3 regions of the Acidovorax sp. FG42 genome follow, and region 2 is predicted to be linked to each of the others. Evidence: predicted binding sites of a transcription regulator. Region 2 holds the regulator's gene; each other region holds the start of a gene.
What was found. The regulator FNR, encoded in region 2, switches genes on or off when oxygen is low (the NO sensors DNR and NnrR bind a similar motif). The targets are predictions, from matches to a motif close to TTGATNNNNATCAA.
Positions count from the first base shown of each region.

Region 1 (10,585 bases), on a different contig from region 2:
CTTCGGATGCCGGGATGTAGAAGTCACGCTTGTAGTTGAACGTGTGGATGATGGCGGCCAGAACGACAGCCGCAAACGAGACGGCCGCCAGCAGCCACATGTGCCAGATCAGCGCAAAGCCGAACACCAGCGACAGCCCCGAGATCACCACGCCAGCGCCGGTGTTGGCCGGCATGTGGATGGGCTGGAAGCCCGCCAGAGGACGCTTGTACCCGTGCTTCTTCATGTCCCACCAGGCATCGATCTCGTGCACCACAGGGGTGAAGGCGAAGTTGTAGTTGGGCGGGGGCGACGAGGTGGCCCATTCCAGCGTGCGGCCGTCCCAGGGGTCGCCCGTCCAGTCGCGCAGCTGTTCGCGCTTGAGGAAGCTGACCACCAGCTGGATCAGGAAGCACCCAATGCCGGCGGCAATCATGGCCGCGCCGATGGCAGCGATCACGAACCAGATCTGCAGCGACTGGTCTTCGAAGTGGTTGGCACGGCGGGTGACACCCATCAGGCCCAGCACATACAGCGGCGTGAACGCCACCCAGAAGCCCACCAGCCACAGCCAGAAGGAGCGCACGCCCCAGGTGCGGTCCAGCTTGTAGCCAAACGCCTTGGGGAACCAGTAGTTGATGCCGGCAAACATGGCAAACACCACGCCGCCGATGATCACGTTGTGGAAGTGGGCGATCAGGAACAGACTGTTGTGCAGCACGAAGTCGGCCGGGGGCACGGCCAGCAGCACGCCCGTCATACCGCCGATGGCAAACGTCACCATAAAGGCCACGGTCCACATCATGGGCAGCTCGAAGCGGATGCGGCCCTTGTACATGGTGAACAGCCAGTTGAAGATCTTCGCGCCCGTGGGGATCGAGATGATCATCGTCGTGATACCGAAGAAGGTGTTCACGCTCGCGCCCGAGCCCATGGTGAAGAAGTGGTGCAGCCACACCAGGTACGACAGGATGGTGATACACACGGTGGCGTACACCATGGAGGTGTAGCCGAACAGGCGCTTCTTGCTGAACGTGGCGACCACTTCGGAGAACACGCCGAAGGCCGGCAGCACCAGGATGTAGACCTCAGGGTGGCCCCAGATCCAGATCAGGTTCACGTAGAGCATGGGGTTGCCGCCCAGCTCGTTGGTGAAGAAGTTGGTGCCCACGTAGCGGTCCAGCGACATCAGCACCAGCGCAGCCGTCAGCACGGGGAAGGACGCCACGATCAGTGCGTTGGTGCACAGGGCCGTCCAGGTGAACACGGGCATCTTCATCAGGCTCATGCCCGGCGCGCGCATCTTGATGATGGTCACGATCAGGTTGATGCCCGAGAGCGTGGTACCCACCCCGGCAATCTGCAGCGCCCAGATGTAGTAGTCCAGACCGGTGCTGGGGCTCTGTGCCCCCAGGTTGGACAGCGCCAGCCAGCCAGAGGTGGAGAACTCGCCCAGGAACAGCGACACCATCACCAGCACGGCGCCGGCCGTGGTCATCCAGAAGCTGAAGTTGTTCAGGAACGGGAAGGACACGTCGCGCGCGCCGATCTGCAGCGGCACGAGGTAGTTCATCAGCCCGGTGACCAGCGGCATCGCCACGAAGAAGATCATGATCACGCCGTGGGCGGTGAAGATCTGGTCGTAGTGGTGCGGCGGCAGGTAGCCCATGTTGTCGCCAAAGGCCATGGCCTGCTGCAGGCGCATCATCACCGCGTCGGCAAAGCCGCGCAGCAGCATCACCAGGCCCAGGATCATGTACATGATGCCGATGCGCTTGTGGTCAATGCTGCAGATCCAGTCGCGCCACAGCGGGCCCCACAGGCGGAACTTGGTGATACCCGCCATGACGACGAGGCCGCCCAGGACCACGGCAATGAAGGTCCACAACACAATGGGCTCGTGCGCCATGGGCACGGCGTCCCAGCTCAGGCGGCCCAGCGCCCAGTGGGATGGAGAAAGGGTTTCGGAGGTCATAGGGAAGCTCATTGACGGATGCTGGCGCCGGATGCGGAGGCCGGTGCGTTGCGGGATTCAAGTGCGGCCACCACCTGGGCGGCGTTTTGCACGGTGCAGACGTCCTGGGGCAGGTTCAGCCCCATGGCGCGCACATAGGCGTCGCCGCCCTGGGCATCAATCGCCATCATGTGGTGCATGCACATCTTTCCGTCTTCGACGCAGCGGTTGAGCACTTTGTCGTAAAGGCCTTCTTCGACCGAGGCGAAGCGCTGCACCGGGTCGCGTTCGCTGGGCTTGACCAGGTTCAGGTAGGTGCCCTTGTCGAGCGGCTTGCCTTCGGTCTTGGCTTTTTGCACCCACTGGGCGAAGTCTTCGTTGCTCAGGCCGTGGAACTTGAACGTCATGCCCGAAAAGCCCGCGCCGCTGTAGTGCGACGACATGCCCTTGAACACGCCAGGCTTGTTGATCACCGCGTTCAGTTCGGTCTGCATGCCAGGCATGGCGTAGATCATGCCGGCCAGGTCGGGCACGTAAAACGCGTTCATGGTGGACGTGGCCGTCAGCTTGAACAGGATGGGGCGGTCCACCGGGGCGGCCACTTCATTGACGGTGGCGATGCCTTGCTCGGGGTAGAAGAACAGCCATTTCCAGTCCATGGCCACCACCTGCACTTCGAGCGGCTTCACATCGGCGGGCACGGCGCGCTGCGCGTCGATGCGGTCCAGAGGCCGGTAGGGGTCCAGCTTGTGGGTGCCGATCCAGGTGATGGCGCCCAGCGCAATGATGATCAGCAGCGGCACCGTCCAGATCACCAGCTCCAGCGTGGTGGAGTGGTGCCATTCCGGGTCGTACTCTGCCTCGGTGTTGCCCTGGCGGTATTTCCAGGCAAACAGCAGGGTGAGCGCGATCACGGGCACGATGATGATCAGCATCAGCAGCGTGGCTGTGATGACCATCTGGCCCTGCTGGGCAGCGACGTCACCGGCCGGGTTGAGCACGACAGCCTTGCTGCAGCCTGCCAGGCTGCCCAGCGCTGTCAGGGCGAGCAGCCAGGTGGGCCCACGAAGTTGGGGAAGTTTGAGCATGTGAAGAGCGCGATCAATGCGTTTCAGGGTAAACGCGGATAACGGGATGTGTGCGAATGTACTAGCGCTAGCTTTTTTGTCGATTGGACATTTTGTCCAAGGTCAAACGCGCAGGCTGTTTTTGCACCAAAGTGGTGCATTTGAGGGCTTTGAAGGACATTTCCTGCAGCCGGCATAGTGAAACCGCACTTGTGGCCCACAGAAGTTGCGTGTAGAACGGAACGGTCTGAGTTAGCTACACAACGTCAAGGAGCCATGTTCATGAGCAGCCCCGCCACTGCCACTTACCCTGCGGCCGGTTTTCACGAAAGCGCCGCCTCTCTCTCGCGGGCTGATACGCATGAGGACGTCACCCCCAGCGAAATCGCTGTGGGCGTGATCATCGGACGATCGTCCGAGTATTTCGACTTCTTCGTTTTCGGGATCGCCTGCGTTCTTGTCTTCCCATCCTTCTTGTTTCCCTTTATGTCCCGCCTGGACGGTACGCTGATGGCCTTTGCGCTGCTGGCCGTTGCGTTCGTGGTGCGCCCGGTGGGTACCGCCATCTCCATGGCCATCCAGCGGCGCTGGGGGCGGGGCACCAAGCTGACCATTGCGCTGTTCATGCTGGGCGTCTGCACCGTGGGCATGGCGTTTTTGCCGGGCTACAAGGATGCGGGCACTGCCGCCATCGTGGCCTTGCTGATCCTGCGTGTGGGCCAAGGGCTGGCACTGGGCGGGTCGTGGGACGGCCTGCCGTCGCTGCTGGCCATGTCGGCCCCCAAGGAGCGCCGGGGCTGGTACGCCATGATCGGCCAGTTGGGCGCACCGCTGGGCTTTGTGCTGGCTGCCGGCCTGTTTGCCTATCTGTACAGCAGCCTCACGGTGCAGGAGTTTTTGGCCTGGGGCTGGCGCTATCCGTTTTTTGTGGCCTTTGCGGTGAACGTGGTGGCCCTGTTTGCGCGTCTGCGCCTGGTGGTGGGGCAGTCGTACTCTGAACTGCTCAAGGAGCGTGAGCTGCAGCCGGTGCCGGTGAGCCGCGTCATGCGCGACGAAGGCAGCAACGTGCTGCTGGGCGCTTTTGCGGCGCTGGCCAGCTTTGCGCTGTTCCATCTGGTCACCGTGTTCCCGCTGTCGTGGATCACCCTGTACTCCGAGCAGCCCGTAACCCAGATCCTGGGCGTGCAGATCGTCGGCGCTTTCCTTGCGGCGGGCGCCATCATGGTGTCCGGCTGGCTGTCAGACCACCTGGGCCGCCGCAAGCTGTTGGGCGGCATGGCCGTGTTGATCGGCGTGTTCAGCTTCATGGCGCCGGTGTTGCTCAACACTGGCGAAGTGGGCAGCACCATGTTCCTGCTGCTGGGCTTTGTGCTGCTGGGCCTGTCGTACGGCCAGGCCTCGGGCACCGTGACGGCCAATTTCTCGCCCCAGTACCGCTACACCGGTGCGGCCCTGTCGGCCGACCTGGCCTGGATTATCGGCGCAGCGTTTGCTCCGCTGGTGGCTCTGTATCTGTCGTCGCAGTTCGGTTTGCTGGCGGTGACGGTGTACCTGCTGTCGGGCGTTGCCTGCACGCTGGGCGCGCTGAACCTGAACCGCCGCATGGAGCGACGCGACCGCTGATGCACAACGGTGGTTTGCTATTGAATGTATAGCTTGAAGCGCATATTCCACTAGCGCTACAGGCGTAAAAGGCCAAAAAAAGCGCCCGGTTCTGCCGGGCGCTTTGCTATTGGGCCTCACGGGTCACGGCTCAGTCCAGCGTGCCGGTGCCAACTGCTACGGTGTTCCAGTCGCAGTTGGTGAGCGCGTCGCGCGTGGGCCTTGGCAGTGCGTCGGCAGGGCCGGGGGGCCGCTGTAGTGGGACAAGCCCATTCAAGGCCCGGAGTTCCGCTCAATCCTGGGGCCGGAAGCCAATGGTCAGGGACGGAGGCACGCGCCCATCCACATCGCGCGGCAAAGTTTCGGTCTTGTCCAGGGCCCGCAGCACCGCGTCGTCCCAGGCCTTGTTGCCGCTGGACTGCACCAGCCGCTTGCCCACAATGGTGCCGTCGGGCGACAGGCGCACCTCGACCTCGGCACGCGGGTTGCCCGAGATCGCGTCGGGGTACACGATGTTGGGCTTGACCTTGGCCGCCACCTTGCCGCCGTAGCCGCCCGAGGGGCCTCTTGTGTCCTTGTCTTTGCCGGTCGCGGTCTCGCCACCCGTGGCGCCTGCCATGCCCTGGATGCGGCGCAGGTTGGCCTCGCGCTGTTCGGCTAGTTGCTTGGCCTCGGCCTCCGCCTTGCGCTTGGCGGCCTCGTCAGCCTTGCGCTTGTCCTCGGCCAGCTTCTTCTGCTTTTCCTGCTCGGCCTTCTTCTGCTCGGCCAGCTGCTTTTCGCGCTGTTCCTTCTCTTTTTCGCGCTCCTTCTGTTGGCGCTCTTTCTTCTCCTGCTCCAGGCGTTCGCGGCGCTCTTCTTCCTTGCGCTCGCGCTCCCGCTCCCGCTTCTCGCGCAGCTCCTGCTGCTCGCGGGCCTTCTTTTCCTGTTCCAGGCGCTTCTTCTCGCGCTCGATGGCAATGTCTGCCTCACGCGTGTCCGGCGGCTCTGTGGCCCGCACCGGCGGTGGCGGGGGGGCGGGCGGGGTGGCCTGCTGCACGGGAGGGGGGGGAGGAGGTGGTGGGGGCTCCACGGCGCGTGGCGCCGCTTGCGTGGGCACGGCGGCCCACAACTCAGCCTCTACGGCGGGCTGGTCGGCCGTGTTCTTCCAGCTCACGCCCCAGGTCAGCGCGCCGATCAGCACTGCGTGCACCAGCACCGCCAGCGTGATGGCGCGCATGCGCGCCGGCGGGCGGGGCGGGGCAAACTGATCGCGGTCGGTGTGGGCGTGCATGGGCGTCTGAGCGGTGCCGGGCGGGTTCGGTTCAACCGCCTTGCTTGACCGACAGGCCGACGCGCTGCACGCCGGCCTTTTGCAGGGCGTCCATCGCCTTCACCACGGTTTCGTACTGCACGCCTTTGTCGGCGCTGATGACCACAGCGCTCTCGGGCCCCTGGCCCTTTTGCCAGCGGCTGGCGGCGTCGCCAATCTCCCGCTGGTTCAGGCTGCGCGTGGCCTCGGGGGTCTTGAACTGCAGGGTGCCGTCCTTGTTGACGATGACCTGGGCCACCACCTTGGGCATGTTCTTGCCCTTGCCCACGCTGGGCACATCGACCACGCCGGGGGTGAGCATGGGCGCCGTCACCATGAAGATGATGAGCAGCACCAGCATGACGTCAATGAACGGGACCATGTTGATCTCGTTGATGGTGCGGCGGCCTCGGCCGCGGGATGCCATGGCGGGCATGGGGCGCCTCCCGGATCAGTGGCCCGAGGCCGTGTGGCCTGTGGACGCGGGCTGTGCGCCCAGGTTGCGCTGCAGGATGTTGGAGAACTCTTCGATGAAGGTCTCCTGGTGAGTGGCCACGCGGTCGATGTCGCGCGCAAAGCGGTTGTAGGCGATCACGGCCGGGATGGCCGAGAACAGGCCGATGGCGGTAGCGACCAGCGCCTCGGCAATGCCGGGGGCCACGGTGGCAAGCGTCACTTGCTCCATGCCGGCAAAGCCGGTGAAGGCGTGCATGATGCCCCACACGGTGCCGAACAGGCCCACATACGGCGACACGGAGCCGACCGAGGCCAGGAAGGACAGGCTGGACTCGACCACATCCATCTCGCGCTGGAAGCTCGCGCGCATGGCGCGCCGAGCGCCGTCCAGCAAGGTACCGGGGTCGGTGATGCGGCGTTCACGCAGCTTTTGGTATTCGCGCATGCCGCTGGCGAAGATGCGTTCCATGGGGCCGGCCTGCTTGGCGTTTTGGGCGGCCGCGGCGTACAGGTCGTTCAGGCTGGTGCCCGACCAGAACTCGCGCTCGAAGTCCTCGTTCAGTGTCTTCACGCGCTTCAGGGCAAACAGCTTGCGGAAGATGGCGGCCCAGCTGGCCACCGACACGCCCAGCAGCAGCAGCATCACGAGTTGCACCACCCAGCTGGCGTGCAGCACCAGGGAGATGATGGACATGTTTTGGGAATTCATGGTGTGAGTTGTTCCAGGAGGGTGCTGGGAATTCTGGCGGGGCGCATCGTCGCTGCGTCCACCCATCCGATGCGGATGGTGCCTTCGGTCAACAAGGTCGGGGGCTGGTCGGTCATCTGCTCTGGTTTCAGGAGCGCCTGCTGCACTATTGTCAACGATGCGCGGCCACTGCTTTGCAGGGCGGCAGTAACAATCAGTTCATCGTCCAGCCGCGCGGGGCGGTGGTAGCGCAGCTGCGCGTCGGTTACGACAAACATGCCGCCGGTTTGTTCCCGCAACTGCTGTTGCCCCACACCCAACGACCGCAGCCACTCGGTGCGTGCGCGCTCAAAGAACTTGAGGTAGTTGGCGTAGAACACGATGCCACCGGCATCGGTGTCTTCCCAGTAAATCCGGATCGGAAATTCAAACGCCATCGTGGGGTCGCTCGCCTTGGTCATCCGAGCAGCTTGCGCAGCCGCTCCACGGACTCCTGCAGTTGCGCCATGGAGTTGGCGGCCGAGAAGCGGATAAACCGCTCGGGCTCGGCCGTGCCAAAGTCGCGCCCCGGTGTCACGGCGATGTGCGCGCGGCGCATCAGCTCAAACGCAAAGTCCCAGCTGCCGCTCACGCCCAGATGCTGCGCGGCCTGCGTGCAGTCGGCCCAGGCATAGAAGGCGCCATCAGGCATCACGGGCACATTCAGACCCAGCGATTGCAGCGCGGGGATGAAGAAGTCGCGCCGCGCCTTGAACTCGGCACGGCGGCGTTCGTATTCGGCAATGCTCTCTGCCTCGAAGCAGGCCAGCGCTGCATGCTGCGACACGGTGCTGGCGCAGATGAACAGGTTCTGCGCCAGGCGCTCGACCACCGGCACCATGGCCTCGGGCACCACCATCCAGCCCAGGCGCCAGCCGGTCATGTTGAAGTATTTGCTGAAGCTGTTGATGCTGATGATGTTGTCGTCGATGGCGAGCGCGGTGTGGCCAAACTCTTCCTCGTACGACAGGCCCAGGTAGATCTCGTCGATCATCGTGATGCCGTCATGCGACCGCACCACGTCGTGGATGCGGCGCAGCTCATCGGGCGCTATCGAGGTGCCCGTGGGGTTGGAGGGCGAGGCCAGCAGCACGCCGCGCGTTTTTTCATTCCATGCCGCACGCACCTTGTCGGCGCTCAGCTGGTAGCGCTCTGCCGCCGTGGTGGGCAGCAGCACGGCCTTGCCTTCTGCGGCGCTCACAAAGTGGCGGTTGCAGGGGTAGCTCGGGTCGGGCATCAAAATTTCGTCGCCCGACTCGATGAGCGCCAGGCACGCCAGTTGCAGCGCGGCCGATGCGCCTGCGGTGACCACAATGCGGCGCGCAGGCACGTTGACGCCAAAGCGGCTCTGATACCAGCCGCTGATGCGCTCGCGCAGCGCATCCAGCCCCAGCGCGTTGGTGTACTGCGTGGCGCCGTCGTGCACGGCGCGGGCGGCGGCTTCCTGCACCAGGGGCGGGGCGGTGAAGTCGGGTTCGCCGATGTTCAAGAAGATCATCGGTTCGCGCGTGCCCGCCACCTCGCGGGCCAGGGCCTGCGCGGCCTTGGCGACCTCCATCACATAAAACGGTTCAATGCGCTCGGCGCGCGTGGAAAACTTCATGGAATGGCATCCTGCCCCGACCGGGCCCCTTGTGGGCGTGGTGGCGTGAGGGCGTAGAAAGAAAAGAAACCAAGCCGCCCCGGTTCAACGGGCAGGGCGGCAGCGGGGCGGTGGCAGGTCAGGCAGCGCCCGCGCCTGCGGCCTTGTCGGCCGCCACTTCCACTGCGCGCAGCTTCGGGGCCAGGCCGTTGAGCACGGCGTTCACGTACTTGTGGCCGTCCGTGCCGCCAAATTCCTTGGCGAGTTCGATGCATTCGTTGAGCACCACGCGCCAGGGCACATCCAGGCAGTTCTGGAACTCGTACACGCCGATCCACATGGTGGCGTGTTCGATGGGCGAGATCTCGGCCATCTTGCGGTCCAGCAACGGGGTGATCAATGCGTCCATGCTGGCGGCATGCTCGATGCAGCCATGCAGCAGCGCGTCGTAGTGCGCCGAGTCAGCCTTGTGGAAGCCCGCCAGGTCGCGCGTGAACGCATCGATGGCAGTAGCGTCGTTGCCGCCCACCAGGTGCTGGTACAACGCCTGCAACGCGAATTCGCGCGCGCGGCTGCGGTTGGACTTGGAGGCAGCCTTGCGTGTGCCGGTGCTCTTGAGGCCGGTGCGGCTCTGCTTGGGCGGGCGTGCCGACGAGGGCGTGGGGGTGTTTTCGCTCATGACAGTTCGTCCAGCAGGTTGGCCATTTCCACCGCCACGCGGGCCGCGTCCACACCCTTTTCGGTCTGGCGCGCGATGGCCTGTTCCATGTTTTCGGTGGTGATGATCGCGTTGGCGATCGGGATCTGGTAGTCCAGCGACAGGCGTGTGACGCCCGCGCCGGATTCGTTGGCCACCAGCTCGAAGTGGTAGGTCTCGCCGCGGATGATGCAGCCCAGCGCGATCAGCGCGTCGTACTCGTCGCTCTCGGCCATGGCCTGCAGGGCCACGGGCACTTCGAGTGCGCCGGGCACCAGCACGTGCTTGATGTGCTTTTCTTGCACGCCCAGGGCCAGCAGCTCTGCGCGGCAGGCGGCGGCCAGGGTGTTGGTGATGCTCTCGTTGAACCGGGCCTGCACGATGCCGATGTGCAGCTTCTTGCCGTCCAGTTTGTCTGCGGTGCCTTTGTCTGCGCCAAACATAGTGATCCTGTTCCTGTCTTTATTCTTTGGGGATGAAGCCGGTGATTTCGAGGCCGTAGCCGGTCATGCTGGGCATGCGGCGCGGCTGGCCCATCAGGGCCATCTTATGCACGCCGCATTCGCGCAGGATCTGCGCGCCCACGCCGTAGGTGCGCAGGTCCATGCGGCCGCGCTCGGGCGCCTGGGCAGAGCGCGCGGTGCCTTCAAACTGCGCCAGCAGTTGCGCGGCGCTTTCGCCGCAGTTCAGCAGCACGGCCACGCCCTTGCCCTGTTTGGCCAGGTACTGCAGGCTGGTGTCCAGGCCCCACGAGTGCATGGAGCGGTTGACTTCGAGCGCATCGAACACCGACAGCGGCTCGTGCACCCGCACGGGCACCACGTCGTCGGCGCTCCACTGGCCCTTGACCAGCGCCAGGTGCACAGCCTGGCTGGGTTGGTCGCGGAAGGCGTGGGCGGTGAACTCGCCATAGGCTGTGTGCAGCGTGCGCGTGCCGACCTTTTCGACCAGCGACTCGTTGCGGCTGCGGTATTCGATGAGGTCGGCAATGGTGCCGATCTTGAGGCCGTGTTCGGCCGCAAACAGCTGCAGATCGGGCAGGCGGGCCATGGTGCCGTCGTCTTTCATGATCTCGCAGATCACCGAAGCGGGGCTGCAGCCCGCCATGGCGGCCAGGTCGCAACCGGCTTCGGTATGGCCTGCGCGCATCAGCACGCCGCCGTCCACCGCCTGCAGCGGGAAGATGTGGCCGGGCTGCACCAGGTCGCTGGGCTGGCTGTTGCGGTCCACCGC
Region 1 is NZ_JBMDJM010000006.1:147,111-157,695, forward strand. Features, by position in the region: gene cyoB (cytochrome o ubiquinol oxidase subunit I) at 1-1,954, opposite strand, end outside; gene cyoA (ubiquinol oxidase subunit II) at 1,963-3,021, opposite strand; gene ACODSM_RS08830 (MFS transporter) at 3,283-4,623, shown strand; gene tolA (cell envelope integrity protein TolA) at 4,895-5,872, opposite strand; gene ACODSM_RS08840 (ExbD/TolR family protein) at 5,904-6,326, opposite strand; gene tolQ (protein TolQ) at 6,342-7,055, opposite strand; gene ybgC (tol-pal system-associated acyl-CoA thioesterase) at 7,052-7,471, opposite strand; gene ACODSM_RS08855 (pyridoxal phosphate-dependent aminotransferase) at 7,492-8,676, opposite strand; gene nusB (transcription antitermination factor NusB) at 8,795-9,334, opposite strand; gene ribH (6,7-dimethyl-8-ribityllumazine synthase) at 9,331-9,795, opposite strand; gene ribBA (bifunctional 3,4-dihydroxy-2-butanone-4-phosphate synthase/GTP cyclohydrolase II) at 9,815-10,585, opposite strand, start outside.
Region 1: a site for FNR is predicted at 3,114-3,127, ahead of cyoA (ubiquinol oxidase subunit II). Genes of this name have one in related genera too.

Region 2 (10,585 bases):
TGCCGCGCCGCTCACGAAAGAAGCCGAATGAAGCAAATCGAGGTGCAGATCCTGCAGCAAAGCTATCTGCTGTCCTGCCCCGAGGGCCACGAAAGTCGCCTGCTCGACGCCGTGGAACGCGTGGACACCGCCATGACGCGCATCCGCGATGCAGGCAAGGTCCGCGCACGCGAGCGCATCGCCGTGCTGGCGGCCCTGAACCTGGCTTTCGAGATCGCCGACCGCGAAGCGGCAGACCTTGCGGCCGCAACCCAGCCAGTGGCCACCCCGCCCGCAAGCCCCAGCCCCAACGTACCCATGGCGGGACACCAGGAAAGCCTGTTGCCAGATACCGACCAGCAGCGCCTGCAAAGCCTGGTCCAGCGCCTGGACGACGCTTTGGGCGATGACGGGCGCCTGCTCTAGACGCCTGCGTGTTGTGGGTGTGCTGAGCTACACCCGTCCTCTTACCCGTTCGTCACAGCCGCTTGCGGGCTTTACATGCCCCCGAGCGCACAGCGTCCGCTGGCAGCACCTACAATGGACGGGTCTGCGAAGCTGTCGGGCTTTATATTTCCTTGAACCAATGCTCATTGAGCTCGGGCTTGGTACATCGTCCGGTGAGCGTGATCATCTCGCGTCAGATGAACCCAACGCCAGGCTGCCCTCGCCCACCTGAACCCCCGGTTCAGGATGAGAGTTCGGTGGCATTCGCAGACACCCTCTTCCCCATGCCCTGTTATCGCAAGCACCCGCTGGTGCTTCCGTGACAGGGCATTTTCTCGCGGCTCCCCGCGTGCTCTGTGGTGCTTTCTTGACTGACATCCCGCCATGCTCGATCCCCTGCTGATTGTTGAACTCGGTGTGCTCGGCCTGGCCACAGGCTTTCTCGCGGGACTCCTGGGCATCGGCGGGGGCATGCTGCTGGTGCCGTTCCTGACCTACATCCTGGGCGCGCGTCAGGTGTCCCCCGACTTGGCGGTGAAGATGGCGATTGCCACCTCCATGGCCACCATCATGTTCACCTCCATCTCCAGCGTGCGCGCCCACCACCGGCGCGGCGCAGTGCGGTGGGATATCGTCACGCGCCTGGCGCCTGGCATCGTGCTGGGCGGGTTCATCGCCAGCCTGGGTGTGTTTGCGCTGCTCAAGGGCTCGTTTCTGGCGATCTTCTTCGCACTGTTTGTGAGCTTCTCGGCCACGCAGATGTTTCTGGACAAGAAGCCTGCGCCCACGCGCCAGATGCCGGGTGGCGCGGGTCAGGTGGCGGCGGGCGGCGTGATCGGATTTCTGTCGGGCCTGGTCGGCGCGGGCGGCGGATTTGTCAGCGTGCCCTTCATGACCTGGTGCAATGTGCCCATCCACAACGCGGTGGCCACCAGCGCTGCGCTGGGGTTTCCCATCGCGCTGGCCAACGTGATCGGCTACGCCATTGGCGGACAGAACGTGAGCGGCCTGCCTCCAGCCTCCCTGGGCTACATCTGGCTGCCAGCACTGGGCGTGATTGCGAGCTGTAGCGTGCTGACGGCCCCGCTAGGCGCCAAAGCGGCCCACAACCTGCCCGTCAAGCAACTCAAGCGCGTGTTTGCGTCGTTGCTGTTTGGCCTGGCGGCTTACATGCTGTGGAAAGGCGTTTCGGCCGCCTGAGGCCGATACAGAGGCGGACTCTCCGCAGTCCGCCGCGTCGCAACATCTGCGCGCTCGGCGTCAGGTGTTCAAAGGCCGGTGGCGCCCCTGGGCCTTGAGCGGCAAGGGCTTGCTCAGCAGGGCGCGGAACCGGTCGGCCGGCAGCCCGGGCGCGCACAAAAAGCCCTGGTAGTGCTCGCACTGCATTTGCTGCAGCACCGCCTGCTGGGTTTCAGTCTCCACCCCTTCAGCCACCACTTCGATGTGCATGGCACGGCCCATGCTGATGATGGCGCTGACAATGGCCCGGTCGCCGTCGTCGTCGGGCAGACCACGCACAAAAGACTGGTCGATCTTGAGCTTGTGGATGGGGAGTTTTTTCAAATAGGCCAGGCTCGAATAGCCGGTGCCGAAATCGTCGATCGCCAGGCCGATGCCCAGGTCCGCCAACACGCGCAGACGCTGCTCCATCTCCTGCGCGTCCTGCAGCAGGATGGTTTCCGTCAGCTCCAGTTCCAGCAAGGTGGGTGGCAACTGGTGCACCGCCAAGAGGCGCGTGATGCGGTCCACAAAGTCGGGCTGGCGAAACTCCAGCGCTGAAACGTTCACAGAAATCATGATGGGCGAGCCGCTGTGCATCCAGAGTGCGGCCTCGCGCACCGCCTGCTCCATCACCCAGGCGCCCAGTGTCACGATGTAGCCCGATTCTTCCGCCAGCGGAATGAACACTGCAGGGGATACCGCGCCAAACTCGGGGTCCGTCCAGCGCAGCAGCGCCTCGGCCCCGGTGATGCGCCCGGTCGCCATATTGACCTGGGGCTGGTAGTGCACGGCCATGCGCTGCAAACCCAGCGCCTGGCGCATGGCGTGCTCCATCTGCATGCGCGCGAGCAGGTTGGCGTTCATCTGCGGCTGGTAAAAGCCGTAGCTGCCGCGCCCACGCTCCTTGACCCGGTACATCGCGGTGTCGGACTGCTTGATCAGGTCGTCCAACGTAGCGCCATCCTGCGGGTACAGCGCAATGCCGATACTGCACTGGATCGAGAAGCCCATGCTGTCGAGCATGAAGGGCTTGAGCATGTCGTCCAGAATCCGGCGCGCCACACTTTCGGCCACCGATGCATCCCCCCCATGCAGGTAGATGACAAATTCATCCCCGCCCAGACGGCACAGCATGTCGGTTTGCCGCAAGCAGGTCTGCAGGCGTTCAGCCACCAGCTGCAGCACCCGGTCTCCAAAAGGGTGGCCCAGGGAGTCATTGATGATCTTGAAGCGGTCCATGTCCAGGAACAGGATCGCAAAGCCGGTGTCGCTCTGGCGCGCCCCCTGGATGGCGGTATCCACGCGTTGCGAGAGCAGCAAACGGTTGGGAAGACCTGTCAGTGCGTCGCTGTAGGCCAGCTCTTCAATGCGCTTTTGCGCGGCATGCTGCAGCGTCAGGTCGCGCATGAAGCCGATGCTCTGCACCAGCCGCCCTTCGTCATCACGCAGGGCCACCCACGACAGCTGCACCGCGCAGTAAGCGCCGTTGTCACGGGGCAGCCACAACTCCCCCTCCCAGAAGCCATCCTTGGCCCAGCCCTGCAGCACCTGCTCCATGAAGGAGGCGTCCGAGCCTCCTCCAAAAAGCGAGGCAGCCACACAGCCTTCAAAACCCTTGGCCGTAGGGCCGACCAGCCGCTCACACCCGGGGTTCATCCGCATGATGCGGTGCTGACTGTCGGCGATGAAGATCGCATCCAGGCTGGACTCAAACACGCGCGCGGCCAAGCGCAGGCTGGCTTGTGTCTCAGTCTGCCGGGTGATGTCCCGGAACGAATACACACGGCCCACCGCACGGCCCTGGCTGAACTGCGGCACCGTGCGCATCTCCAGCACCACGCCGTTGCGCAGCTCGACAATGTCGGTGCTCTCCTGCATGGGTTCGCGGTCGATGGCTGCCAGGCGCTCGGCATAGAAGCGGGGGTCCGACACCTGGTCCGCCATGAAGGCGTACACCGCCGCATCGTCGCGCTCCACCAGCAACTGGCGCGGCAGGTTCCACAGCTGGGCCAGACGCTGGTTGAATGCGCGCACACGGCGATCCAGTCCACACACCAGCATGCCATCAGCGGCAGAATCCAGCGTGGCACGCAGCTCGGACAACAGTGTCTCCAGTTCACGCTCAGTGGTCTCCTGGAGGCTGCGGTCCAGCATGGTCAGCAGCAGCACCGTACTACCACCCTCCCCCCAAGGCACACGCCGGACACAACGTTGCACCGGCACCAAGCTGCCATCAGCACGCAGCAAACTGGTATGGGCAGTCACGCCCTGCGCAATCACATCGACTGGCTCCGACCAGAACGCCAGCTCCTGGGGCGTGCTGGCCAAGTCCAGCACAGACCGCCCTCGCATGGCGGCGGCAGACAACCCGGTGAGGCGCGCGGCGCCTGCGTTGGCTTGCAGGATGTGTTGGCTGGCCTCATCCAGGAGCCACACGGCCTCCTGCAGGCCATCCAGCCACCCGAGCGATTGGAGATCGTTCACGCCGCAGCCTCGTCAGGGCCGGGACTGACCGCTCGCTCAAAAAAGTAACAGATCCGCTGTCGGGGTGACAGGTAGTCCAGCGCGTCACGCGGCAGTTGTGCGGGCTTAAGGCTGCGCCGTATGCCCAGTTCAGGGACAGTTTCCAGATCCAGGATCGGCGCTTCATCCTTGGGTACGCGCGGGTCGTGCACGATGACCTTGGGCCGCAACGGCCGCGACGAGTTGACCGAGGCCACGATGGCATACCGGTCATTGACCAATTGCACGATGGAACCGGGCGGGTAGACCCCCATCATGCGAATGAAAGCCCCCAGGACCACCGAATCAAAACGGGCCTTGAGCTGGGCAAAGATGACGGAAAGCGCCTCGTGGGGCGTCAGCGCCGTCACCCCCATCGCCGGGTTGCACATACGGTCGTACTGGTTGACCAGCGCCAGGACCTGGCTCATGCGCCCCAGATCGGGCCCCTTCAGACGCTGCGGAAAACCACTGCCATCGCACATTTCGTGGTGACGCGCCACGGCCGTCAGCACGGCATCCGCAAACCCCATGCGTTTGGCCAGGGCAACGGATTCCGCCACGTGGGTCTCGTAGCGTGTGCGCTCCATCGGGATCATGGACGGGGTGGGCTGGCGCAGATTGGGCGGCAGCTTGAGCTTGCCGATGTCGTGGATCAATGCGGCCACACCCAGATCGTGCAGCTCCTCGCTCTTCATGCCCAGGGATCGCCCCAGCAGCAGCGAAATCACCATCACATTGATCGGATGCAATCCGTTGCGCTCGCCCACGCCCTCGGACAGCAGCCGAATGACAGAGTCGCCGTTTTCCAGCAGTTCGGTAACACACCCCGAAACCAGCGCTTCCCCCTTGGCCCTGGCCTGGTCGGGGTGCTCGGAAACCGTGCGCTCCATGGACTGGTACTGACGGGTGGCTTCTGAGAAACGCTGATTGCAGGCGGCCAAGGCCCGGTTTTGTGCTTCCAGCAGCTCACGGCGACGCTGCGCCTCGGGGTCCACGACAGTGGCCGTCCCAGGCCCGGGCGCATCCAGGCCGTTGGGCGGTGGGGCTGTCATCTCGGGCACGCTCCAGGCAGCAGGCACCAGCTCCTGCAGTTCTGGATCGCTCTTTTTGGGGACGTAACGTACCTCGGTCAACCCCAGCTCGCGCAAGGTGGCGATCTGTTCCGACGACGCCACCCGGAAACTGCTGGTCGGGAACGGATGGTGCATCCAGCCCACGTCGAGCTGGATGTACATGCCGACACGCAGTTGGCTGATGTCGATGAGGATGGATGAGTTCACGTCAGGCGCACGATACATGGCGACATCAATGCCACCAATAGTTACGCAGATTATCACCAGTTCCAGTGACGTGGCGAAGAACCGGCAGACCGCGCAGCGATCCGGCAACACTTGGCAGAAATCGGGCCTGACTGGAGCACTGCAGCCCCCTGGGCTGAGGCATCGCCCCGCTTGGAACCACCGGGCGATTAAGGGTGACAGGACAAATCAGCGCCGCCCGCTCAGCGACACCAGAGCGATGGCTTGTAAATGAGATCCATCCACAATGCCCAGGCAGCGACCGCGCACAGCATGGCGCCTGCGGCCCTCGTGCCCCACTGAGCTCGCGCAAGATTCAGGCGATTGCGAAGGCTGCTCCAAGCCCAGGGGCCGCCCACCAGCCAGACCCCGCTGCCCACGGCAAACAGGGCCATGGTCAGGGCCCCCTCCAGTGGCCCTCCACTGAGCGCCGCGACCAACAGGGCCGAGTAGAGCAACCCGCAAGGCATCAGGGCCCACAGGACCCCCGCCGCCATCACGCCGCCTGGCGCTCCGACCAGCGGTCGAACACGCGCCCACACGGAGCGGCCAGCCTGTTCCACCCAGGCGGGCTGGCGCGACTGCACCATCATCATGAGCCCCCAGGCCATCACTGCCACGTGCATCAGCGTCCAGGCGGGACGCAACGCAGTGGTCTGCTGGGTCAGCCATGCCAGACTGTCCATGGCCATGGCTGCCAGTGCCCCGGCGCTGGCATAGCCCACCAGGCGCCCCGCATGAAAGGCCACGGTGCGCTGCAGTACGCCGCCACGCGGCGCCCAGCGCACCACCCGCTCGGCACTGCCCTCCGCCAGTGGCGCGCCGCCCTGCCCCACGAGCGCTCCACAGGGCGCGGAGCACATGGCCAGGCAGTGGGACCCGCCAGCGAGTCCCATGAGCAGAGCAGTCCAGCCGACCGTGGCAAGCATAGGTATCAGATGATGCGCGAAAACCGGGCGCGGTTGCGGTCTGCCTGCAGATAGCGGTCAAAAACCATGGCGATGCCCCGCACGAAGAACCAACCGGTCGCAGTCACTTCAATGCCCTCTGGCCCAACGCGCACCAGCCCTTGCTCCTGCATGCCCTCCAATTGGGCCAACTCCGCCGCGAAATACTGGCGGAAGTCGATCAGCCATGCCTGCTCCATCGGCTCGAACAGCAGTTCCCCCTGGCACATCAGGGCCATGATGGCCGCACGGCGCACCAGGTCGTCGCGCGTGAGCGCCAGCCCCCGCACCACGGGCAACCGCCCCTGGTCCAGAAAGTCGTAGTACTCATCCAGCGTCTTGGAGTTCTGGCTGTAGGTTGCCCCCACACGGCCAATGGCCGATACGCCCAGGCCGATCAAATCGCAGTCCGGCTGCGTGCTGTAGCCCTGGAAATTGCGGTGCAGGCGCCCCTGGCGCTTGGCCACGGCCAGGGCGTCGGTGGGCAGCGCAAAGTGGTCCATGCCCACGTACACGTAGCCAGCATCCATGAAGGCATCGAGCGAGCGCGACAACATGGAGAGCTTGCTCCCGCCCGTGGGCAACTCCGCAGAGATGATGCGACGCTGTGGCTTGAAACGCTCTGGCAGGTGCGCATAGGCATACAGGGCGATGCGGTCAGGCCGCAGTTGCGCCACCTGGGCCAGCGTGCGGTCAAAAGACTCGGGCGTCTGGCGCGGCAGGCCGTAGATCAGATCCACGTTCACCGAGTCAAAGCCCAACGAACGCGCAGACTCAACCAGCGCAAACACCTGTTCGGCAGGCTGGATGCGGTGCACAGCCTTCTGCACTTCGGCATCAAAGTCCTGCACGCCAAAACTCAGCCGGTTAAAACCCAGTTCAGCCAACAGTGCAAGACGCTCTGCATTGACGGTGCGAGGGTCCACCTCGATCGAGTATTCCCCCCCAGGCGCCAGCGTGAAGCTGCGCTTGAGCATGGCCATCAGCTCCCGCAGGCCCGCATCGGAGAGGAAGGTGGGTGTGCCTCCCCCCAGGTGCAGTTGACTCACCACCTGTCCTACGCCACAGTGCGCCGTGTGCAGGTCGATCTCGCGGCTCAAGTAGCGCAAGTAGACCTCGGCGCGGTCATGGTGCTTGGTGATGATCTTGTTGCAGGCGCAGTAGTAGCACAGGGATTCGCAAAACGGGATGTGCACGTACAGGGACAGCGGCATGGCCTTGGCCAGCGTGCCCGAGCGGCGCTGTTGCAGCGCCAGCACATAGTCTTCCTGACCAAACGCCTCCACGAAACGGTCGGCCGTTGGATAGGATGTATAGCGGGGCCCTGGCACGTCAAAGCGGCGCAGAAGGTCTGGCGAAACAGCAGTCATGGGGAAATTTCCTTGCGTACACCTTGACTGTGCCGTAGGCTCTGGGACATGTCCTTGACCTGCATCAAGTGAACCCGCAAGCGATACGGCGACAATTTGATGAAGGTCAGCCGCTTGCCCGCGCTCTGTATTCAGGTTCGTGTACGGCAAGCGCGATATGCTTGACCGCTAACCCAAGCCCATGTGTCTATGAACCCGCTCACCATCAAAGTCGCCTGCTCCAACTGCAACCTCCGCGAGCTGTGCATGCCCGTGGGCTTGAACGAAGAGCAACTGCAGCGCATTGACGAGGTCGTTGCTGTCCGCCGCAAGGTCAAGCGCGGCGGCACGCTGTTTCGCAATGGCGAGTCCTTCACGTCCTTGTACGCCATCCGCACCGGTTTTTTCAAGACCTGTGTGGCCACCGAAGACGGTCGCGACCAGGTCACGGGCTTTCAGATGGCGGGGGAGATCATCGGGCTGGACGGCATCGTGAATGACCACCACACCTGTGACGCGGTGGCCCTGGAAGATGCCGAGGTCTGCGTCATGCCTTTCGACCGCATCGAAGAACTGTCCCGCGAAGTCACGGCCCTGCAGCACCACGTGCACAAGATCATGAGCCGCGAGATCGTGCGCGAACATGGTGTGATGCTGCTGCTGGGCAGCATGCGTGCCGAGGAGCGCCTGGCGGCCTTCTTGCTCAACCTGGTGCAGCGCCTGCATGCACGGGGCTTCTCGCAATCAGAACTGGTGTTGCGCATGACGCGCGAAGAGATCGGCAGCTACCTGGGCCTCAAACTTGAAACAGTGAGCCGCACCTTCTCCAAATTTGTGGAAGAAGGCATCGTGGAAGTCAAACAGCGCCATGTGCGCATCCTTGACACCGATGCCCTGCGACGCATTGTGAACAGCCAGCAGACCTGCCACTGAGTACGGCCCCTCGTCGGCTGAGGGTCTGGGCGGTACAAAAGCCCTACGGTCCCTTCTAAAACGGCATGCAGCGCATGCCCGCATGAACCGGCGAAAAAGGCTCAGGAGCAAGACGACGATGTCTTGCGGCAATCGTCAGGGCGCTCCCCGTCGGGCACGGGACAGCGGTTGACCTCAAACGGGGACATGGACAGTAGCGTGGTCAATGCGCTGGTGGCCATGGTGATGGCCCAGAACACAAAAAATGCGAGGGTGTACACCCCCTGCCTCGACAGCGCCAGAGGCTGCCCGAACCAGTGCAGGTCCTGGGGGTCCACCATGGCAAAAACCAGCATCTCCAGCACACCCGCCATCAAAAAGGCGGGCCATGCAATCCACATCAGGCGTTGCGTCCACATATAGGTTCTGTCTCCTGGTGCTGCCGGGGTCGCCAGGGTGTGCGACCCTGGGGTTTCAGCGTGGTTGGTCTTGCACAGGGGTGGCCGCATGGTTGCGGGCCTTGAGGGCCGGCGCCAGACTCTTTTCCGGCGCCACCAGTGTCTTGTTGATTTCGATGCCTTGGCGGTAGTAGTCCTCCGCCACCACGGGGTCGGGCCGCGAAATCGCTAGCCACAGCGTCACAAAGCCCGCCACGATCACGATCAGAGGCCCGGCAATCACCAGCCACACATGGCCAAACTTCCACCAGGGTACGGTTACCGCCTGGGTTGCAATGGCAGGGTTTGAAGACATGGTGCTTTACTCCTCAACAATATCGGTCAAAGTGCGGCCCCGAAGGGCCCCACCGGAATACCGCTCAGCGCGGTACAAGGAACACGGATTTCTCCGTGACATGGGCCGCTGCTCCTACGGCCTGCACATCAAACTGAACGGCATGCGACCCGGGCGTAGCGGAACCATAGGGAATCTGCAAACGCACGGCCACCCAGCGAGACTCTGCCGCGCCAATGTCCACTTCAGCCTCGGAAGCCACTTCGAGACCCTCCAGGCCCCGCGCACTGATGCGATAACGCTGCTCGCCCTCGGTGGCATTCATGATCTGCAGCCGGTAAATGTTCTCCAGCTTGCCACCCGCCACGATGCGCGAGAGCGCAGCGCGGTCCCGCACCACATCCACCTTCAGCGGTGTGCGCACCACCAGGCTGGCCAACATGGCCACGCAAAGGCTTACCAGCACGGCGCTGTAGATCAGCACGCGGGGGCGCAGCACGCGGCGCAACATCTGCGACTGCGTCCAGTGCTTGGCAACGCCGTTCTGGGTCGAATAGCGGATGAGCCCACGCGGGTACTGCATCTTGTCCATCACGGTATTGCAGGCGTCCACGCACAAGCCGCAGCCGATGCATTCGTACTGCAAACCCTTGCGGATGTCGATGCCCACGGGACAGACCTGCACACACAGCGAGCAATCGATGCAGTCACCCAAGCCCTGGGCTTTGTAGTCGATGTTCTTCTTGCGTGGGCCACGCTGCTCGCCACGTTCAGGGTCGTAGGTAACGATCAAAGTGTCCTTGTCAAACATCGCGCTTTGAAAACGCGCATAAGGGCACATGTACTTGCAGACCTGCTCGCGCATGAAGCCCGCATTGCCATAGGTGGCAAAACCGTAGAACAGCACCCAGAAAATCTGCCAGCTGCCCTGGAACGCCAGCAGCTCGCTGCCCAGCTCGCGAATGGGGACGAAGTACCCCACAAAAGTGAACCCGGTCCACAGGGCCACCGCGATCCACACCACTTGCTTGAAAAACTTCTTGCGGATCTTCTCGAACGTCCAGGGGCCGTTGTCCAGGCGGAGCCGGGCACTGCGATCGCCTTCGATCTTGTGCTCGATCCACATGAACATTTCGGTGTACACCGTCTGCGGGCACGCAAAGCCACACCACAGACGCCCGGCCACTGCGGTGAA
Region 2 is NZ_JBMDJM010000014.1:77,298-87,882, reverse strand. Features, by position in the region: gene ACODSM_RS15400 (hypothetical protein) at 1-31, shown strand, start outside; gene ACODSM_RS15395 (cell division protein ZapA) at 28-405, shown strand; gene ACODSM_RS15390 (sulfite exporter TauE/SafE family protein) at 811-1,626, shown strand; gene ACODSM_RS15385 (EAL domain-containing protein) at 1,687-4,131, opposite strand; gene ACODSM_RS15380 (cyclic di-GMP phosphodiesterase) at 4,128-5,432, opposite strand; gene ACODSM_RS15375 (sulfite exporter TauE/SafE family protein) at 5,654-6,379, opposite strand; gene hemN (oxygen-independent coproporphyrinogen III oxidase) at 6,385-7,767, opposite strand; gene fnr (fumarate/nitrate reduction transcriptional regulator Fnr) at 7,957-8,679, shown strand; gene ACODSM_RS15360 (hypothetical protein) at 8,781-9,077, opposite strand; gene ACODSM_RS15355 (FixH family protein) at 9,133-9,411, opposite strand; gene ccoG (cytochrome c oxidase accessory protein CcoG) at 9,476-10,585, opposite strand, start outside.

Region 3 (10,585 bases), on a different contig from region 2:
CCAGGTCCAGAACTACATGATGTCGCAACAGTACGAATCGCTGCTCAAGAAGGCGAACTTCAAGGGCGGTGCAGGCGGTTGATAGCATCAAGGCAGCGCACAGCGCTGTCTGCAAAGAATTGGATATCGGTTGAATTGGCGCCCCACGATTTTTCGCGGGCACAAATTGTGTTCCGTGCGAAGCAGCCGGGACGGATGGAAAAGTTTTAGGAGAATGCAATGAGAGTTTCGGCTTCGGTCAAAAAAATCTGCCGCAACTGCAAGATCATCCGCCGCAAGGGTGTGGTGCGTGTGATCTGCACGGATCTGCGTCACAAGCAGCGCCAAGGTTGATTGGAAAGTATTAGAGGACGCATATGGCACGTATCGCTGGCATTAACATTCCGCCGCACAAGCACGCGGAAATCGGTTTGACCGCCATTTTTGGCATTGGTCGCACCCGCGCTCGCAAGATCTGCGAAGCAACTGGTATCGCTTACTCCAAGAAGATCAAAGATCTGACGGACGGCGATCTGGAAAAAATTCGCGAGCAAATCGAGCAGTTCACCATTGAAGGTGACCTGCGCCGCGAAACCACGATGAACATCAAGCGTTTGATGGACATCGGCTGCTATCGTGGCTTCCGCCATCGCCGCGGTCTGCCAATGCGTGGTCAGCGCACTCGTACCAATGCACGCACTCGCAAGGGTCCGCGCAAGGGTGCTGCTGCACTGAAGAAATAAAGATTGAAAGATCATCATGGCTAAGTCTCCTGCCAATAACGCAGCTCAGCGCGTCCGCAAGAAGGTCCGGAAGAACGTTTCGGACGGCATTGCCCACGTGCACGCCTCGTTCAACAACACCATCATCACGATCACTGATCGCCAGGGCAACGCTCTGTCGTGGGCTTCCTCCGGTGGCCAAGGTTTCAAGGGCTCGCGCAAGTCCACCCCCTTCGCAGCCCAGGTGGCCTCCGAAGTGGCTGGCCGCGCTGCCATCGATCAAGGTATCAAGAATCTTGACGTGGAAATCAAGGGCCCAGGTCCTGGCCGTGAGTCGTCGGTGCGCGCACTGGGCGCACTGGGCATCCGCATCACGTCGATCTCCGATGTGACCCCGGTGCCTCACAACGGCTGCCGCCCTCAAAAGCGCCGTCGTATCTAATTTCTCTCTAAGCCCACCGCCGCCTGTGAACGCGCAAGCGCCTCAGGCGGCTCCCGCAATGGTTTGCGGCAGATGACACAAAGGAAGCTCAAGTGGCACGTTACCTCGGCCCCAAGGCCAAACTCTCCCGCCGTGAAGGCACCGACCTGTTCTTGAAGAGCGCACGTCGCTCTATCGCGGACAAGTCCAAGTTCGACTCCAAGCCCGGCCAACACGGCCGCACTTCGGGCGCCCGCACCTCTGACTACGGTCTGCAACTGCGTGAAAAGCAGAAGGTCAAGCGCATGTACGGCGTGCTGGAAAAGCAGTTCCGCCGTTACTTCGAAGCTGCCGACGGCAAGAAGGGCAACACCGGCGCCAACCTGCTGTTCCTGCTGGAATCGCGTCTGGACAACGTCGTGTACCGCATGGGTTTCGGCTCCACCCGCGCTGAAGCGCGCCAGCTGGTGTCCCACAAGGCGATCACGGTGAACGGCAAGTCGGTGAACATCGCTTCGTACCTTGTCAAGGTGGGCGACGTGGTGGCTGTCCGCGAAAAGTCCAAGAAGCAAGCCCGCGTGGTCGAGGCTCTGCAACTGGCAGCCCAAGTGGGCATGCCTGCCTGGGTGGAAGTGAACGCCGACAAGGCTGAAGGCGTGTTCAAGAAGGTGCCTGACCGCGACGAGTTCGGCGCCGACATCAACGAATCGCTGATCGTTGAGTTGTACTCGCGTTAATCCGTAGAGTACGGAAGTATTTCAAGCAAACCGTCCCTGAACCGCGAGGCATCGCGGTTTAGGTGCTTCACCAGCCTTACCGGTGTAACGAGCTGGGGGTATTGAGAGGAAGTCTGAATGCAAACCAATTTGCTGAAACCCAAGGCGATCAATGTCGAGCAGCTTGGCCACAACCGTGCCAAGGTCGCACTGGAGCCGTTCGAGCGTGGGTACGGCCACACGCTGGGCAATGCCATCCGGCGCGTCCTGCTCTCGTCCATGGTGGGTTACGCAGCGACGGAAGTCACGATTGCAGGTGTTCTGCACGAGTATTCGTCCATCGACGGCGTTCAAGAGGACGTGGTCAACATCCTGTTGAACCTCAAGGGCGTGGTGTTCAAGCTCCACAACCGTGACGAAGTGACACTGAGCTTGCGCAAAGATGGCGAAGGTGTGGTCACTGCCCGTGATATCCAGACCCCTCACGACGTGGAAATCGTCAACCCTGATCACGTGATCGCCAACCTGTCTGCCGGCGGGAAGCTGGACATGCAGATCAAGGTAGAGAAGGGTCGCGGCTACGTGCCCGGTAACCTGCGCCGCTATGCCGACGAATCGACCAAGTCGATTGGCCGCATTGTGCTGGACGCTTCGTTCTCCCCTGTGAAGCGCGTGAGCTACACCGTGGAAAGCGCCCGTGTGGAGCAGCGTACCGACCTGGACAAGCTGGTGGTCGAGATCGAAACCAACGGTGCGATCACTGCCGAAGACGCTGTGCGCGCATCGGCCAAAATCCTGGTGGAACAGCTGGCGGTATTTGCGCAGCTCGAAGGCGGCGAACTCGCTGCGTTCGATGCACCCGCAGGCCCACGTGGCAATGCGACGTTTGATCCGATCCTGCTGCGTCCCGTGGACGAGCTGGAACTGACCGTGCGTTCTGCCAACTGCCTGAAGGCGGAGAACATTTACTACATCGGTGACCTGATCCAGCGCACCGAGAACGAGCTGCTCAAGACGCCTAACCTGGGCCGCAAGTCGCTCAACGAAATCAAGGAAGTGCTGGCATCGCGTGGCCTCACCTTGGGCATGAAGCTTGAGAACTGGCCTCCAGCAGGTCTGGACAAGCGTTAAGCCAAAGCTATAATCGAAGGCTGCCCAAAGTTTGGGCGCCCGGTTTGATGTCCCCCGCAAAGGGGACTTTTCGTTCCCCACGGGGAACAGTGCCTCGGACAGTACCTGATCCGGCTGCCCGATTTAATTACATAGACAGTAGAAAGAAAGCACCATGCGCCACGGACACGGCCTTCGCAAACTCAACCGCACCAGCTCGCACCGCCTCGCGATGCTGCAGAACATGATGAACTCGCTCATCGAGCACGAAGTCATCAAGACCACCGTTCCCAAGGCCAAGGAACTGCGCCGCGTGATCGAGCCCATGATCACTCTGGCCAAGGAAGACTCCGTGGCCAACCGCCGCCTGGCTTTCAACCGTCTGCGCGACCGCGACAGCGTGACCAAGCTGTTCAACGACCTCGGCCCCCGTTTCAAGGTGCGTCCTGGTGGCTACACTCGCATCCTGAAGATGGGCTTCCGCGTGGGCGACAATGCGCCTATGGCCCTGGTCGAACTGGTCGACCGTGCTGCAGAAACCGAAAATAATTCGGCAGCAGCTGAATAATAGGGTATAATTTATTTCTTACCGCGCGATGGAGCAGTCTGGTAGCTCGTTGGGCTCATAACCCAAAGGTCGGAGGTTCAAATCCTTCTCGCGCAACCAAAATAGAGCAATCCTTGCTAAAGCAAAACGCCCACTACCCAGTGGGCGTTTTTGTTTGTGCGCCCGATGGTTGACGCGCTAGGCGCTGCCAAGGGTGGATTGCCTTCGCGGTCTCCTGTTCAGACTGCCGTGGAGGTGCCCGACTACCGCGACGTTTCCGACGGGCTCAATGGGCAAAAAGATCCGCCTTCGCGGCTTTGGTGATGGCCACCACACAAGGGTGGGTGATGCGCCTTTCGACGGAGATGGCAAAGAACTCCTCCACCAGTTCGGAGGAGCGCCCGATGACTTCCACGCCAAACTGGGCCGTGGTCTCCTCGTCCAGTACGGAGGGGGAGGTGAAGATGCCCCGGCCCTCACGTCCAAATGCATTCATTAACGCACTGTCGTCGAACTCACCGACCAGGCGGGGCTGCAGTTGGTGCTTGTTCAGCCAATGGTCGAGCTGCTGGCGCACGGACGACATGGGGCCCTGAATGAGCATGGGCGCGCCGTGCAGGCACTGTGGGAAGGGCCCCTCCAGCTGCGCCCGCAAGGTGGGGGCGCACAGAAAACTCATGCCGCTGGTGCCCAGTGGGTGGTTGAAGGCCTTGACGCCAATCTTGTTGGACACCGGCTCGTCGGCCAGCACCAGGTCCAGCCGGTGCAGGCTCAACTGCGCAATCAGTTCGGGAAACTTGCCTTCGTGGCAGGTCATGTGCACACGCTGCGGCATGCCCAGCGCAGGCTCCAGCAGGTGATAGGCCACTGATTTGGCAATTGAGTCGGCCACGCCCACCCGGAACTCCAGCGGCTTCTCCTGCCCGCGCGCCAGCCGGATGGATTTTTCCAGCTCGTCCCCCAGCGCAAAGATCTGCTCGGCATAGCCCAGCGCAACGCGGCCCTCGCTGGTCAGCTCCAGGCCGCGCCCCCGCTTGCGGAAAAGGTCGTGGCCCAGCCATTCTTCCAGCTGCTTGATCTGGCCGGACAGTGTTTGCGGCGTGGTGTTCAGCTGCTCACCCGCCCGCATCACCCCGCCTGCCTTGGCCACCGTCCAGAAGTAACGCAAGTGCTTGAAATTCATGGTGGTCTCAAAACTTCGAAAAAACCGAATAGAAAAACACGATAAAACGAATATACGCGAAGTATGAAACTCTCTACATTGACGTTTGGCAGCTTCCGTGGCGATCTGCGCTGCGGCCTGGAGCTGCCTGTGTTCACAAGGAGTAGCAACGATGCGTATCACGACCCGAGGACAGCTGGCGGTATCCGCCATGACCGACCTGGCCCTGCGCCAGAAGCTGCGGCCCGTGCCCTTGTCCACCATCAGCGCGCGGCAGGGCATTTCCCTTTCGTACCTGGAGCAGCTGTTCAGCGCGCTGCGCCGTGCCGGTCTCGTGGACAGCACCCGCGGCCCGGGCGGCGGTTACACGCTGGCGCGGCAGGCCGAACAGGTATCGGTGGCCGAAATCATCCTGGCCGTAGAAAACCTCAAGAACGACGAGCTGCAGAACCTGGGCGCCGGCCAGGCTGCGCAGGTCAAATCCATGACGGGCGAGCTGTGGACCAGCTTCAACTCCCGCGTGATGGAATACCTGCAGTCGGTGACGCTGCAGGACCTGGTGGACCAGGCCCTGAAGCAGGGCACGGTGGTGGAGGAAAAGGCCCCCGCTGCCCGGACCAAGCTGCCCCTGGCGCCCAAGCCCCGTCCGCTGATGGCGCGGGTCAATGTGCCCAACTCGGTGTTTGCCTTGGGGAGCATGCCGATCCTGCAGCGCCGCTGAGGCGGAGGAGCCACGCGGTGGTGCGAGGCGTCGCAGGCGCGGCGCCAAGCCCACCGGGGTCGGAGCACGGCCAGGATGTCCGACTGCCGACTGCCGACTGCCGACGGCTACGCTACAACTGGTGCGCCAGCTGCTTGATCCCTCGGATCAGCATCTCTACCGAGATCGCGACCAGGATCAGGCCCATCAGGCGTTCAAACGCCATCACCACGCGTTCGCCCACCAGGCGCTGGATGCGTTCGGCCAGCAAGAGCACCACGGCACACACGGCCATGGTGACGCACAGCGCGCCCACCCATTCCCAGCGGCGTTCCGGCGCCTGGGCCACCAGCAGCATGACGGTGGCCAGTGCCGAAGGGCCTGCCAGCGCAGGGATGGCGAGCGGCACGATCAGCGGCTCGCCCGGCAGCTCCGTCTGCGGACCATCTGCCGACGGAAAGATCATGCGCAGTGCGATCAGAAACAACACCACGGCACCGGCAATCTGCAACGACAGGTCGCTCAAATTCATGACCCGCAGGAACTCCGCCCCGAAGAACAGGAACACCAGCAGCAGTGCAAACGCAATCAGCACCTCCCGCAGGATCACCCGCGCCCGGCGCTCGGGCGCCACGCCCCGCAGGGCGTTGGCAAAGATGGGGATGTTGCCCAGCGGATCGGTGATCAGCAGGAGCAGGATGGTGGCTGAGGCGAAGGTGTAGCTCATGTGGCGTACACCGCGTCCAGCGAGCGAAAGCCCTTGATCTCGATCGGATTGCCGCTGGGGTCGTGGAAGAACATCGTCCACTGCTCGCCGGGCTGGCCTTCAAAGCGCACTTGCGGCTCCAGCACGAAGGCGGTGCCGGCGGCCTTCAACCGCGCGGCCAGTGCATGCCAGTCGGGCAGTTCCAAAATGGCGCCGAAGTGCGGCATGGGGACCAGGTGGTCCCCCACATGCCCGGTGCGGGCGCTGGCAAACGGTGTGCCCAGGTGCAACGAGATCTGGTGGCCAAAAAAATCGAAGTCCACCCAGGTGTCGGTGCTTCGGCCTTCCTGGCAGCCCAGCACGCCGCCGTAAAAGCGGCGGGCCGCGTCCAGGTCGGTGACGTGAAAGGCGAGGTGAAAGAGGCTGCGCATCCCGCAGAGGATAGCAGCCAGGGGCCACGCCGTGGGGGGCCGATCCGTCGGTCAGGCGACCGACGGATCGGCGGCCATGTTGTCAAACTTCTTGAAGTACTGGCGCGCCATGGCCACCAGTTGGGCGTCTGTCGGATGGTCGGCGGCCACCGAGTCCACCACCACACCGGCCACGGCCGCATGGTGTTTGGCGGCCCAGTCGCGGAACTGGTTGCGCACCAGGCCCGGGCCGGCCAGCAGCACCTCGCGGGTGTGGGTCAGGGCCTGGGCCACTTCGGCAAAAAACGGTGCGAGGTCCTCGGCCTTGCCCTGGTGCTTGTGGTGGCTGCGGGACTTGATGCGCTGGGCTTCGGCGTGTTCGCGGTCGAACATCACCACATGGGCTTCGGATTGGTCCATCCAGACAACGGCGTGAAAAGTGCTCATGAATCGGCTTTCTTGAAGTGATGACAAAACGGGAAGGAAGAGGGGCGGAGCGGGCGAACCTGCTCACGCAGCACGCGGGTGTTGCTCCGCCTTTTCTTGGCAATGCACGCAGCGCGCTGCCTCGGGTTGGGCATGCAGGCGGGCGGCGGTGATGTGGGCGCCGCAGTCTGTGCACTCGCCATAGGTGCCCGCTTCGACGCGGGCGAGGGCGGCTTCGACAGCCGCCAGGTGCGCAGTTTCGCGTTCGCCCAGGGCAAATTCCAGTTCGCGCTCGGTGGCCACCTGGGCGCGTGGGTCTTCCGGTTGCCCAAAGTGTTCAGCGGCCACTTCGGCGCGCCCGATGACGCCGCCGCGCTGTGCGGCCAGCTGGGCCAGCAACTCGGACTGCTGGGTCAGCAACTGCTGGCGAAATGGGGCGGCTTGGGTCTTGTCCATGCGGGGTCTCCTCGGGGTGATCGGATACCTGCATGGTGCGCCTGTGTGCGGCGCGGTGGGTTGACCAAGGTCAAGGGATGGCGCGCGGTGTCACTGCCCGGGTGACACCGCTGCGGGGCGGGCTCAGCGCTTGGGCGGGCGCGCCAGCATTTCGGCGGTGTTGGTCTTGCGGTCCGCGTTCACGCGCTGCACATGGGGGCGCTCGGCCATGCGGGCCAGGTAGTCGCGCACGGGAAGATCGGCCAGGTAGTCCTTGCCGTAGATGATCTTGGTGGCGGAGCTGACCAGCGGCAAGTGCACGATGGCCGCGCAGTCGGCCATGGTGAAGGTGTCGCCGCCCACGTAGGGGCTGAACTTGGCCAGCTGGCCGAAGGCGGCAATGTTCTTCTGCAGCTGTGTGCCCACCTTTTCCTTGGCGGTGTCGCTCACAGTGCCGCCAAAGAACGCCTGCGGATACAGGTTGCGTGCGACCAGCTCCAGGTGCAGTTCCAGAAAGGTGATCAGCTCGCGCACCTTGGCGGCCTGGTAGGGGTCGGCCGGGATCAGCGGGTGCTCGGGGTGGGCGGCTTCGATGTAGTCGGCCATCACGGCGGACTCACACAGCGGTCCCTGCGGCGTGCGCAGGTAGGGCACCTTGCCCAGCGGGCTGGCGCTGCGGTCGGTCTCGCCCACCCAGGCCAGTTCTTCGGTGAACGGCAGGCCCTTTTCGAGCAGGGCCAGCTTGACCTTGTTGTAGTAGTTGCTGGCCGAAAAGCCGCAGAGTGTGAGCATGGGGTGTCTCCTTGTTCGTGGTGTGGGCAGGTGCACATCCTAGGTCGGTGGGTGGCGCCAAGCGGTCACGCAGATGACCCGCGCGCCGGTCGGCGTGAGCTGCGCACCTACAATGGCGCCTCCATGTCCTTGCCGTCCCTGCAAACCCTTCGCAGCCTTCGCTGGCTCGCCCGCCTGGTGCTGGCGTGGTTTGTGTTGTCGATCGGCGTGGCGGTGGCGTCGCCGCTGGTGCATCCGCAGGCCATGGAGCTGATTTGCTCGGGCTCGGGCGCCATCAAGGTGCTGGTCAAGACCGACGACGGCGCCAAGGAACTGTCCAGCCACACGCTGGACTGCCCGTTGTGTGCGCATGTGGGCGCTCCCCCTCCCGCATCCCAGGCTCCGCTGCCTGTGGTTCACCCCCTGGCGCATGCCCTGCGCCCCATCCCTGCCGCGCACATTGCAGCGCGCACCGCCGCGCCGCTGCCGCCGCGCGGGCCCCCATTGCTCTCCTGAAATCGCTATTAATTTGATAGCTGCTTGCGCATGATTCACCTGCGCTTTCGGCCTATTTGGCTTGATTTTCAGGAGTTTCCATGCGCAAAAGCCGCATGGCGCTGGCCGTGGCCAGTGCCTTTCCCATCGTCCTGGGCATCACGTATGCCAGGGCTTCCTCCGCATTCGCCCAGACCGCTGACAGCAATGGCACCAGCACTACCAGCCATGCCCCGGTCAAGGAGCTGGGCGTGGTCACCATCAGCGGTGGCCAGCCCACCTCGCTGCCCACGCAGATCCCCACCACCATCGAGGGCGTGACGCGCGAGCAGATTGAGCATTCGATCAACGCCACCGACAGCGAAGACGCCCTCAAGTACCTGCCCAGCCTGCTGGTGCGCAAGCGCTACATCGGCGACTACAACCACGCCGTGCTGTCCACCCGCGCATCGGGCACGGGCAACCCGGCGCGGTCCATGGTGTTTGCCGATGGCATCTTGCTGAGCAACTACCTGGGCAACGGCCCCACCAACGCGCCGCGCTGGATGCTGGTCACGCCCGAAGAAGTCGAGCGCGTGGACGTGCTCTACGGTCCATTCTCCGCAGCGTACGCGGGCAACTCGGTGGGCGCGGTGGTGGACTACGTCACGCGCATGCCGACGAAGTTTGAGGCGCACGGGCAGGTCAGCACCCAGCACCAGCCGTTTGACCTGTACAACACCAGCGGCACCTACGGGGGCAAGCTGGTCAGCGCCTCGGTGGGCAACAAAAACGGCGACTGGTCCTGGTTCCTGAACTTCAACAAGACCGACAGCGAAGGCCAGCCGCTCACCTTCCCCACGCGTCTCGTGTCCGCCGGCACCGTGGGCAGTGCGGGCACACCCGTGACGGGCGCCGTACTGGACAACAACCGCAGCAACCAGCCCTGGTATCTGCTGGGCACCGCCACGCAGTACCACACGCAGCAAGACCACATCAAGGCCAAGATCGCTTACGACTTCTCGCCCACGGTGCGGGCCGCCTACACCTTGGGCTGGTGGCACAACGAGTCCGAAGGTCGGCCCACCAGCTACCTGCGCGACGCCAATGGCAATGCGGTGTACAGCGGCACGGTCAACATCAACGGCCGCTCGTTCGCGCTCACGCTCACCGACTTCAACGTCTCCAACGAAGACCTCACGCATTTCATGCACGGCCTGTCGGTCAAGAGCCGCACGCAAGGCGTGTTTGACTGGGAGGTAGCCGCCAGCCTGTACGACTACCAGACCGACACCCTGCGCGCCGCCACCGTGGCACTGCCCGCGGCGCTGAACGGCGGGGCAGGGCGCATTGTCAACAGCAAGGGCACGGGCTGGAACACCCTGGCCGCCAAGGGCACCTGGCGGCCTGATGGGGTGTTGGGCGCACACATCGTGGACTTTGGCCTGCAGCGCGACAGCTACCAGCTGCGCACCGTGGAGAACACCACGACCAACTGGATCAACGGTGCCGCAGGTGCCCGCAACCAGGCCTTCAATGGCGACACGCAACTGCTGGGCCTGTGGGCGCAAGATACCTGGAAGATCGCGCCAAAGTGGAAGGCCGTGCTGGGTGCCCGCGCCGAGCGCTGGAGTGCCAGCAACGGCCAGACGGGTAACGCCACCACCACGGTGAGCCACCCCGAGCGCAACGAGACCTACGTCTCGCCCAAGGCGGCCGTGGCCTACCAGGCCAGCGACCTCTGGGTGCTCAAGGCATCGACAGGCCGCGCCGTACGCATGCCCACGGTGTCTGAGCTGTACCAGGGCGGCATCAGCGGCAGCGGCACGCTCATCAACAACGACCCCAACCTGCGCCCCGAAAAGAGCTGGACCACCGAGCTGACGGCCGAGCGGGACCTGGGTAACGGTTTGCTGCGCCTCACGGCGTTTTTTGAGCGCACCAAGGACGCGCTGTACTCGCAGACCAATGTGCTCGTCACGCCCAACGTGACCAATGTGCAGAAC
Region 3 is NZ_JBMDJM010000004.1:107,788-118,372, forward strand. Features, by position in the region: gene secY (preprotein translocase subunit SecY) at 1-82, shown strand, start outside; gene rpmJ (50S ribosomal protein L36) at 220-333, shown strand; gene rpsM (30S ribosomal protein S13) at 357-722, shown strand; gene rpsK (30S ribosomal protein S11) at 739-1,143, shown strand; gene rpsD (30S ribosomal protein S4) at 1,236-1,859, shown strand; gene ACODSM_RS06370 (DNA-directed RNA polymerase subunit alpha) at 1,977-2,969, shown strand; gene rplQ (50S ribosomal protein L17) at 3,124-3,516, shown strand; tRNA gene ACODSM_RS06380 (tRNA-Met) at 3,539-3,615, shown strand; gene nhaR (transcriptional activator NhaR) at 3,782-4,678, opposite strand; gene ACODSM_RS06390 (Rrf2 family transcriptional regulator) at 4,830-5,378, shown strand; gene ACODSM_RS06395 (MarC family protein) at 5,491-6,084, opposite strand; gene ACODSM_RS06400 (VOC family protein) at 6,081-6,494, opposite strand; gene ACODSM_RS06405 (hypothetical protein) at 6,546-6,920, opposite strand; gene ACODSM_RS06410 (TraR/DksA family transcriptional regulator) at 6,984-7,355, opposite strand; gene ACODSM_RS06415 (glutathione S-transferase) at 7,479-8,126, opposite strand; gene ACODSM_RS06420 (DUF2946 family protein) at 8,250-8,621, shown strand; gene ACODSM_RS06425 (TonB-dependent receptor) at 8,702-10,585, shown strand, end outside.
Region 3: a site for FNR is predicted at 7,416-7,429, ahead of ACODSM_RS06410 (TraR/DksA family transcriptional regulator). Genes of this name have one in related genera too.